One region of the Paenibacillus sp. GCM10023250 genome, then DNA from elsewhere that is predicted to be linked to it. Evidence: predicted binding sites of a transcription regulator. Region 1 holds the regulator's gene; the other holds the start of a gene.
What was found. Region 1 encodes Rex, which represses fermentation and respiration genes when NADH is low (regulators of the CRP and FNR family bind a similar motif). Its sites were predicted from a motif close to TTGTGAAATATTTCACAA; they were not measured.
Positions count from the first base shown of each region.

Region 2: ACFPB1_RS00815 (DUF1641 domain-containing protein) is a predicted target of Rex. The motif match lies at 2,354-2,371, and genes of this name have one in related genera.

Region 1 covers NZ_JBHSHY010000002.1:299,647-304,575, reverse strand. Annotated here, with positions in the region: gene ACFPB1_RS04490 (DUF5590 domain-containing protein) at 1-432, opposite strand, end outside; gene ACFPB1_RS04485 (amidohydrolase) at 465-1,766, opposite strand; gene ACFPB1_RS04480 (redox-sensing transcriptional repressor Rex) at 1,747-2,406, opposite strand; gene dinG (ATP-dependent DNA helicase DinG) at 2,403-4,929, opposite strand, start outside.
Region 2 covers NZ_JBHSHY010000001.1:182,100-187,028, forward strand. Annotated here, with positions in the region: gene ACFPB1_RS00800 (SDR family oxidoreductase) at 1-236, shown strand, start outside; gene ACFPB1_RS00805 (MFS transporter) at 324-1,529, opposite strand; gene ACFPB1_RS00810 (GNAT family N-acetyltransferase) at 1,753-2,172, shown strand; gene ACFPB1_RS00815 (DUF1641 domain-containing protein) at 2,451-2,873, shown strand; gene ACFPB1_RS00820 (NAD(P)/FAD-dependent oxidoreductase) at 2,893-4,071, shown strand; gene ACFPB1_RS00825 (IclR family transcriptional regulator) at 4,303-4,929, shown strand, end outside.

The DNA of each region.
Region 1 (4,929 bases):
GTCGTAGAAATGATACACGACGCCGCTTTGCTTGCGCGAATAAAACACTTCCCACACCGGCTCGCCGCCGAACAGGCCGAGGCGGATGTGGGCGATGTCGGCGTCCGGCTTCTGCAGCAGGAACGCCGCTTTGATGTCATCCTTCGTTTGGCCTTCGCTCGCCTTGAGCGTGATGGCTTCATCCTTCTTGAGCCAAGCGTATGCGGCCGCGCCGCTCTCGTCCTTGCCCTTGACGACCCATACCGGCTCGTCCCAGACGTACGAATACGAACCGGTAATGTCTTTCAATCCGCTGCGCTTCTTCGCGTCGGCCTCTGCGGCGTCCTCCGCCTTCCACACCGGCGCCTGCACGTAACGATAGTAGGCGTTGAAGGCGACGAGCAGCAGCGCGAGCACGACGACGAGCAGCGCGATCCAGCGGCCCGTCGTCATGAACGGCGCTCTCTTGAACCGGTTGACGCGCATCAGCTCGTTAACAGCCTTTCGAAGCAGCGCTGCGCCTCAGCCCTGATCCGCGCCTCATCGAGGAAGACGCAAGCGCCGTCCTTGACGACCCGAACGCCGTCGACCCAGACATGGCGCACGTCCCGTCCCGTTCCCGCGTATACCAGATGGGAGACGAGATCGGTCCGCGGGTAGAAATGCGGCTGTTCGATATCGAGCGCGATGAAGTCGGCTTTCATGCCTTCCTTCAGTTGGCCGATCCGTCCCTCCTGCCAGATCGCGCGGGCGCCGGAGACGGTGCCGAGCTTCAGCGCTTCCCAAGCGGGAACGGCGGTCGGGTCGCCGGAGACGCCTTTATGGATCAGCGCCGCCAAGCGGATCTCGTCGAACAGGTCGAGGTTGTTGTTGCTCGCCGCGCTGTCCGTGCCGAGACCGACGGTCACGCCCAAGCGCAGCATATCCGGCACGCGCGCCACGCCGCTCGCCAGCTTCAGGTTGCTCGCTGGATTGTGTGAGACGCTGACGCCGCGCTCCGCGAGCAGGGCGATCTCGTCGTCCGTCAGATGCACCGCGTGCGCCACCAGCGCCGGCCGCGAGAAGAAGCCGAGCTTGTCCAGATGCTCGACGGGACGGCAGCCGTAATCGAGGACATTGCGCTGCACCTCGGCGGCCGTCTCCGACATGTGGGTGTGGAGCGGGAGATCCAGCTCATGCGCCGCTTCCACGATGCGCGCGATATAATCGGGCGGGCACGTATAAGGCGCATGCGGGGACAGCATCGTCCGAATGCGGCCGTTCGCCCGGCCATTCCATTCCTGCGCGAACCGCGTCGCTTCGTTCAGCTTGGCGGTCTGCACGTCGGGCGGGCACAAGCCGATGACACCGCGCGTCAGCAGCGCGCGGATGCCGGACTGCTCCGCCACTTCGGCGACCAGATGCATCCGGTCGTACATGTCAACGAATGTCGTCGTGCCGGAGCGGAGCATCTCGCTGACGGCCAGCGCTGTCCCCCATCGGGCGTCTTCGTCCGTATACTTGCCTTCCATCGGCCACATCTTCTGCTCCAGCCATACCTGCAGCGTTTCATCGTCCGAATAGCCGCGCAGCAGCGACATGGCGGCATGGCCGTGCGTATTGACGAGGCCGGGCATGAAGACATAGCCGCGTCCGTCGATAATTTCGGCGCCTTCCGGCGCGGGGTCCGGCGTCTCTTCGCTTAAGTATAGGATGGTATCGCCTTCTACGACCATATGGCCGTAGACCACGGGACGAACGTCGTCCATCGTGACGAAGGCGCCGTCTTTAATCCAGATCCGCTTCATTTTCGTTCTCTTCTCCTTCTTCGTCCAAATAATACGCGAGGCTCATTAGTTCGGTCGTGAAATTCGCATAGTGGATCCGCACGCCGTCCTGCACGCGGAGAATGGTCGGCGCGAAATTCAGGATGCCGTCGACGCCGGCGTCGACGAACCGGTCTGCGACGTTCTGCGCTTCGACGGCCGGTACCGTGATAATACCGATCCGGATATGTCGCTCGACGATCGTCTCCTTCAACTTCTCCATCGGCAATACGGTCAGCCCGTTGATGGACGTGCCGATCATCGACGGATGCACGTCGAACACCGCCGTGATCTTCATATTATCCTTTAAATACGTGTTGTAATTGCATAGCGCCCGGCCGAGGTTGCCGGCGCCGACGAGCGCGACGTTGAGCGGTTGGTCGAGCTTCAGGATTTGCCGGATCTTCTCGATCAGGTACGTCACGTCGTAGCCGATTCCTTTGCGGCCGAAATCGCCGAAGTATGCCAGATCCTTGCGGATTTGAGCAGGATTGAGATCGAGCCGGTTGCCGAGCTCCTGCGATGAAACCGTCTGGACATCCCGTGCGCTCAAGTCGTTCAATACCTGCAAGTACACGGGAAGTCTGCGAACGACGGCCTCGGAAATTTTCATCGGTTTCATGTTTCCACTCCTTCTTCGCGCGAGGCCAGCCACTCGTGCATCCGCGGCACGATTTGGTCAACGTGCATCGTTTCGATCTTCGGGCCCGGAAGCGAGTACAGAAAATATTTGCCGTAATAGGTATCGATGACGCGAGTATCGTAAATAAGGACGATGCCGCGGTCCTTCGCCGTCCGGACCAGCCGGCCGAAGCCCTGCTTGAAGCGGATGACCGCCTGCGGGATAGACAGCTTCATGAACGGGTTCTGCTTCTGCTCCTGCAGCAGCTCCGACTTGGCTTCGACGAGCGGATGGTTCGGCGGCTGGAAGGGCAGCCGGACGATGGCGAGGCACGTCAGCGCGTCGCCGGGAATGTCGACGCCTTCCCAGAAGCTGCTCGTCCCGAGGAGGATCGAAGCGGCCTGCTGCTGGAAGCGGCGCGTCAGCTTGCTGCGGTTGCTGCTGTCGATCCCCTGCCCCAAGACCTGAATGCCATGTTCCGACAGCGCTTCTTTCAGCGGCTCGTACGCCTGCTTCAGCATTTTGTACGACGTGAACAGGACGAGCATCCGGCCATGTGTGCCGACGGCCGTCTCCGTCAGCGACGCGACGAGCTTCTCCATGAACATCGGGTCTCCGGACGCGCCTTTCAACACCGGGAAATTGCGCGGGATGATGACGAGCGCCTGCTCCCGGTAATTGAACGGCGACGGGAGCTGAACGGTCTTCAGCCGCCCCGCCTCTTCCTCGCCGGCCAGGCCGAGCTGCTCGCATGCGTATTGAAACGATTTCTGCACGGACAGCGTGGCCGACGTCAAGATGACGCTGCGCTTCGTGTCGAAGAAATAGGTGCGCAGCTGGCTGCTGACGTCCGCGGGCACGGCGTACAGCTGCACCGATTTCGCCCGGGAATTGGCGTTCGCCTCCAGCCAGTACACCGTATCCGCCTTATCCGCCTTGATGAACTGGCGCAGATCGTCTCTCGCCCGGGCCAAATCCTTCACGGTGCCGCTAAGGTCGGTGACGAGCGCCGCGATGGCGGGATCGTCGATCTCCTCTTTGATGGCGGCGAACACCTTATCGAGCGGCCGGATGATTTGGCTCAAGTAGCCGTGCACCGCTTCCTCGATCAGCTGGGCTTCCTTCCACAGCTCCGGCAGCTTGCCGCCCCGAAGCCGCAGCACGTATTGCCCGCCCTCGCCGCCGGCCGCGTCGGCAGCCGCGCTCTTCGCCCCGCCGCCCGCGCTCGTGAGCGCGTACAGCAGCTCGAACAGCCGGTCCCATTCGTCGCGCAGCTCGCCGAATACCGGCACCACCTCGTCGATTTCCTCGCGCCACTTCTGAGTCTGTTCGACGTTCTCATGCGCCAGCCGGCTGTTCAGCACGATCAGCTGGCCGTTCCGCGCATCCTTGCAGAGCCGGAACACCGGCTGCTGAATCGCGTAGTACGACAGCTGCGTTCCGAGATGCTTGCCCGCGACGTCTTCCAGGTGATGTGCCTCGTCCAGGATGAGGTGCTCGTAGCCCGGCAGCAAGCGGTGATCCGCGCGGATATCCGTGAACAGCATGGAATGGTTCGTGATGACGACGTCCGCGAGGTTCGCTTCCTGCTTCGCGCGGTGATAATAGCAGCGCTTGAACCACGGGCAGCTTCGGTTCAAGCAGGAGTCCGCATCGCTCGCGACCGCGCTCCAGAAATCCGCGCCGCGATTGCCGAAGTTCAGCTCTTCTTGGTCGCCGTGCTCCGTTTCGCTGAGCCAGACGACCATTTGCGAAGCCGTTATCCGGTCCTCGGCCGGCGCGACGAAGTCGCGCATGTTCACTTTGCCCTCGAACTTGCGCAGACATAAGTAATTACCGCGCCCTTTGAAGACGGCTGCTTTAAACGGATACGGCATGACGGCGAGCAGCAGGGGCAAATCCCGCGACCGCAGCTGTTCCTGCAAATTGATTGTATGCGTGCTCACGACTATCTTCTTGTTGTGCTGGACACCATAGTAGAGAGCCGGAATGAGATAGCCGAGCGACTTGCCCGTGCCCGTGCCGGCTTCAATGAGCAGATGCCGTTCTTCCTCGAGCGCGTCGATGACTTCCTGGAACATCATGTTCTGCGGTTCCCGTTCTTCGTAGCCCGGAATGACGGCGGCGATGCCTTGCTTGAGATGGTTGAGAAATGCGGAGAACGTCCAATCGGCGGCTGCGGCGGCCGCGTCCTCGTCGCTGCGCGGATGCTGCTCCTCCGTCCAGTCGCCGGCCTTCATCGCGAACTGCCGGAAGTACGCGAACGCGTCCATGTCGATCGCCGAGGCCATCTCCTTGCGAGTCGCGAATCGCGAGACGAACCAGCCGAGATCGTCGGTCTCGTCGCCGAGCAGCTGAGCCACCCGCTGCAGCGTCAGCAACGGAAGGCCTTCCAGTTTGCGGCAGCACGCAGCGAACAGCTCCGCCGTAGCCATGGCGTCGCTGTCCGCGCGATGATGCTGATCGTGTTCAATGCCGAATAGCTCCGTCACCGCGCCTAGTTGATAGGTCGTCAGCGTCGGA
Region 2 (4,929 bases), on a different contig from region 1:
CCAAAGAGCTGGGCCCGAAAGGTATCTCGATCAATACCGTGGCGCCGGGACCGATCAATACGGAGCTATTCAAGGCCGGGAAGACGCCGGAGCAAATCGCGAGCGTCGGCAATAGCAACTCCTTCGGCCGGCTCGCCGAGACCGAGGATATATCCAAGGTCGTGCTGTTCCTGGCCGGCCCGGATTCCGGCTGGGTGACGGGCCAGACGATCCGCGTTAACGGCGGCTTCATCTGATTCCGTGCAAGCGATCTAGTCCGCGATATGAATGGTATCAAAAATCAACCAGCAGCCGAATTCTCGGCTGCTGGTTTTGTTATCCCGTCAACTTGCCTGACGCGCCTTCGTTTCGATGCCGTAGATGAGCAGCATGATCGTTCCGATCAGCAGCACCGCGGTAAACACGCCGAATATCGGGGCGTAGCCGACATGCCCCTGCACGAGGGCGCCGACGAGATAAGGCGCGACCACGCTCCCGATCCGGCCGAAGCCGGCCGCGAAGCCCGCGCCTCCCGCCCGGATCGGGGCCGGGTAATTCTCGGGGGTATACGCGTACAGCGCGCCCCATGCGCCCAGGTTGGAGAAGGACAGCAGCGCTCCCGTCAGCAGCAGCATCCCCGTGCTCTGGCTGAAGCCGAAGCCGAGCGCCATCGCGCCGGAGGCGACGAGGAAGACGGCGAGCGTTGCCTTGCGGCCCCATCGCTCCACGAGGTACGAAGCCGCGAAGTAGCCAGGCAGCTGGGCGAGCGTCATGAGCAGGACGTAGCGGAAGCTCTGGATCATCGTAAAGCCTTTGTCGACCAGGACGGAAGGCAGCCAGAGGAACATGCCGTAATAGGAGAAGGCGATGGCGAACCAAACCGCCCAGAGCGCGATCGTCTCGCGCTTATAGGACGTGAACAGCTCGCGGATCCCGATGCGCCGCTCCGCCTTCGCGCGATACTGCGGCGATTCCGGCACTTCGCGGCGGATCCAGAACGCGAGCGCGATCGGCAGTGCGCCGACGGCGACCGCGACGCGCCAGCCGTACGGCGGAATGACGAAATACGCGAGCACGGCGGCCAAGATCCAGCCGGCGGCCCAGAAGCTCTCCAGCAGGACGACCATCCGGCCCCTGATTGCCGCCGGCGCAAATTCGCTGACGAGGGTGGAGGCGACCGGCAGCTCGGCGCCCAGTCCGACGCCCATCAGGAACCGCAGCGCGAGCATGATGCCGAACCCGCCCGCGAACGCGCTTCCGAGGCTGAACACGCCGAACACCAATAGCGTGAGAAGAAATACGGGACGCCGGCCGAGCCGGTCGGCCAGATAGCCGCCCAAGACCGCGCCGATCGCCATGCCGACCAAATTGAACGTGCCGAGCAGGCCCGCCTCCTGCGCCGTCAGCCCCCACTCCTCGCGAAGCGCGACCAGGACGAACGACAGCAGCCCGACGTCCATGGCATCGAACATCCAGCCGAAGCCGGCTGCCCAAAACACCTTGTTCAGTTCGCGCTTGGTACCGGCTGCGGCCGCATAGACTTGGTTCATAGCAACGCTCCTTTCGGTCTCCGTACGGGTTGTGATAGCGCGCGGCAGGCGCGTAACCCGCAGCTGTGCGTGTACGATGAGTGTTCCATATCCGGCGCAGCCTTATTCCAGCTCCGTCCGGCCCGCCTTCGGCAATCCGCGCGCAAGGCGGGCATACTTCACAAAATCGGCCCGTTCATCGTTGTATGAGGGGGTACACATTCATACTGCGGAGGACACGAACATGATGAGAGAATTAACGACCGAATCCGAATGGCTCGAGGGCTTTCCGGTGATGAAGGAATTGCGAACGCATCTATGCCGGCGGACGTACCTCGAATTTCTTCGTACGATGACGGCCGACGGCTACAGGTTGTTTGCGTTATACGATGGCCGCGAGATTGCCGCCTTGGCCGGCATAAGCATCGTCACGAATTTTTATTTCGGCAAGCATGTCTTCGTGTACGACTTGGTCACCAAAGCCTCAGGCCGGTCCAAAGGCTTCGGTAAAAAATTGCTTGCCCAAATTCATCAATACGCGAAGGATAACGGGTGCGGCGCGGTAGCCCTGGGCTCGGAAATGTCCAACGTCGACGCGCATCGGTTTTATGAAGCTAAGATGGGGTATGAGAAGGCCGCTTACTCCTTTATGCTCGTGCTTTGAGACGGGAAGCGGCCGTTTGGAAGGAACTTCCGCTTAACAGATCGGTGCGGCAGCAGTATAGTTTAATAATTAGGTGATTCGGTTTAATATCGTTAAACATTTGAGACACCTATACGTTGGAGCGCGAAGTTCCGGGTTGGAAGGGCTTGCGTGCACAGCCATTCGCCGGTCCCCGATGCCTATGTGAAGTTTTTCACGTATTAATCGGGGGCGCGTCCATGATGATGAGCATTGATCAGGTATCCGGAAGAAGAGCGGATAGAAGGAGGAGCATCGAAATGCCGGAAATGACCATTCCAAGACAAGCGGCAGGTAAGTCGCAGCCCCAAGCAGCGGACGTCCTGCTGCCATTATCGAAGCCGGAGGTTCAAGAAGCGATGATCGCGCTGGCGGATCACCTGCCGAAGCTGGCCGAGATGACGGCGCTGCTGACCAAGACTTACGATCTGGCGAGACAAGTCGCGGGCGACCGCGTGCTGGTCCAAGATACGCTGGGCGCCATCCGGGAAGTCGCGAAGCCCCTGGAGGAAAAAGCGAAGCATTACGCGTCGGCGGCCATCGAAGCCCGCGCGCGAGCGGAGCAAGACGGGGCCGCGATCGGCCTGTTTGGCCTGCTGGGCCTGCTGAAAGATCCGGAGCTGCAGCGGCTGCTTCGCTTCGGCCGGGCGTACGTCGACATTCTGGGCGAAAGACGAAACTAATCGAGAGGGAGTTGGGGATATGCGCAAGCATATTTTGATAGTAGGCGCGGGTTACGGCGGTCTGCTGAGCGCGCTATCCGCCCGGGCGCATTTTTCGCCGGAGGAAGCCGAGATTACGGTCATCAACAAATACGACACGCATCAAATCATTACGGAGCTGCATCGGCTGGCGGTGGGCAACATCGCCGAGAAAGCCGTCACCCTGCCGCTCGAGCACTTGTTCAAAGGCAAATCGATCCGCTTGCGGATCGGCACGGTGGCCGCGATCGATCCGAACGGCCGCAGCGTCGCGCTGGAGGACGGCAGCACCTACGCATACGACGCGCTCGTGCTTGCGCTCGGGAGCGAATCGAACTTCTTCGGCGTGCCCGGGCTGCAGGAACATAGCTTCACGCTGAAATCCGTCGCGGACGCGAAACGGATCTACGCGCATCTCAACGGCAAAATCGCGGCGTACGCGAGAGCGAAGCGCAAAGCGGACGCGACGTTCGTCGTGGGCGGCGGCGGCTTGACGGGAGTCGAGCTCGTCGGCGAGCTGGCGGACGAGCTCCCGGACATCTGCCGCTCGCACGGCGTCGACTTCGCGGACGTGTCCATCTACCTCGTCGAATCCAAATCGAACATCCTCTCGTCCTACTCCGCGGATCTGATCAGACGCGCGGTAACGAGCCTGGAGAAGCGCGGCGTCCGCTTCCTGACCGGGCTTACCATCACGGAGGTGAACGGAACGACGGTCAGCCTGAAGGATGGCCGGAAGCTCGAAGCGGGCACGGTTCTCTGGGCCGGCGGCGTGAAAGGCAGCTCGCTCGTGGCGAACTGCGGCATCGCCGTCGACCGCGGACGCGCCTCGGTTAACGCGTATCTGCAATCCGTCTCGCATCCGGAAGTGTTCGTGGCCGGCGACTGCGCCGTCGTACTGGGGCCGGACGGTCTCCCGTACCCGCCGACCGCGCAGCTCTCTTGGCAGATGGGCGAGCATATCGGGGGCAATCTGTACGCGTACTTCAAGGGCGCCAAGATGGACGCGTTCGAGCCGGTCAATTCCGGTTCGCTCGCCAGCCTCGGACGCAAGGACGGCATCGGCTGGATCGGCGAAAGCGGCATCGAGCTGAAAGGCTTGCCGGCCACTTGGATGAAGAAAGCGAGCGACGTGCGGTACTTGGCGCATATCGACGGCTTGTTCTCGCTGGCGTATTGAACCGGCTGCGGAGCGTATTGCCGAACCCCTCGGTGACTTGACCGGGGGGTCTTTCCGCATGCGGTAGCACGAGGCGTCGTGCGCATTGTTTGCATGGTTTATTTCATTCGCCCGAAGGCAATACAAAGGGAAGAAGACGGCCGCCGAAGAATCGCTCGCGGGCGGAATTAGGTCCGTTGTAAGCAGGCGGCCGCGCGTCATGGCGCGCGGACATGGAGGAGAACCTTACCGATGCCGCAGGAAATCAAGGGTCAAGGGATTCAATCGTTGGAAGCCGGCTTGGCGATGTTGAAGCGGATCGCCGCCGAAAAGCGCCCCCTTACGATTACGCAGATCGCGCAGCTGTGCGACATGCCGAAAAGCAAAGCGCATCACTATTTAACCAGCTTTTGCCGATCCGGCTTCCTGCATAAAGGCGAGGACTTGAAGTATGCGCTCGGCCCGGAGCTGATCTTGCTGGGCCTCGAAGCGGTCGACGCCATGGATATCTACGCGCTCGCGCTGCCTTATCTCGAAGCCATCCGCGATGCCGTGAACGAAACGGTCTATCTGTCCTTGTGGGGACTGAACGGTCCGTTCTTCGTTCGCTGCGTCGAGAGCAAGCGCGCCATCAGCATCGGGGTTCGAGTCGGATCGCAAGTAAGCGTCACGAGGTCTTCGTCGGGGAAAGCATTCGCGGCGTTCATGCGGAAAGAAGAAACGGCAGCGATCATCGCGAAGGAACTGGAAGCCGATTCGACGGATCCGGAGCTGTTCGAGCGGGAGCTTCGAGCCGTTAGGGAATCCGGCTATGCGCATAGCGACGGGACGATCGCGCCGGGCATCGCGGGGATCTCCTGCCCGGTCTTCGATCGAGGC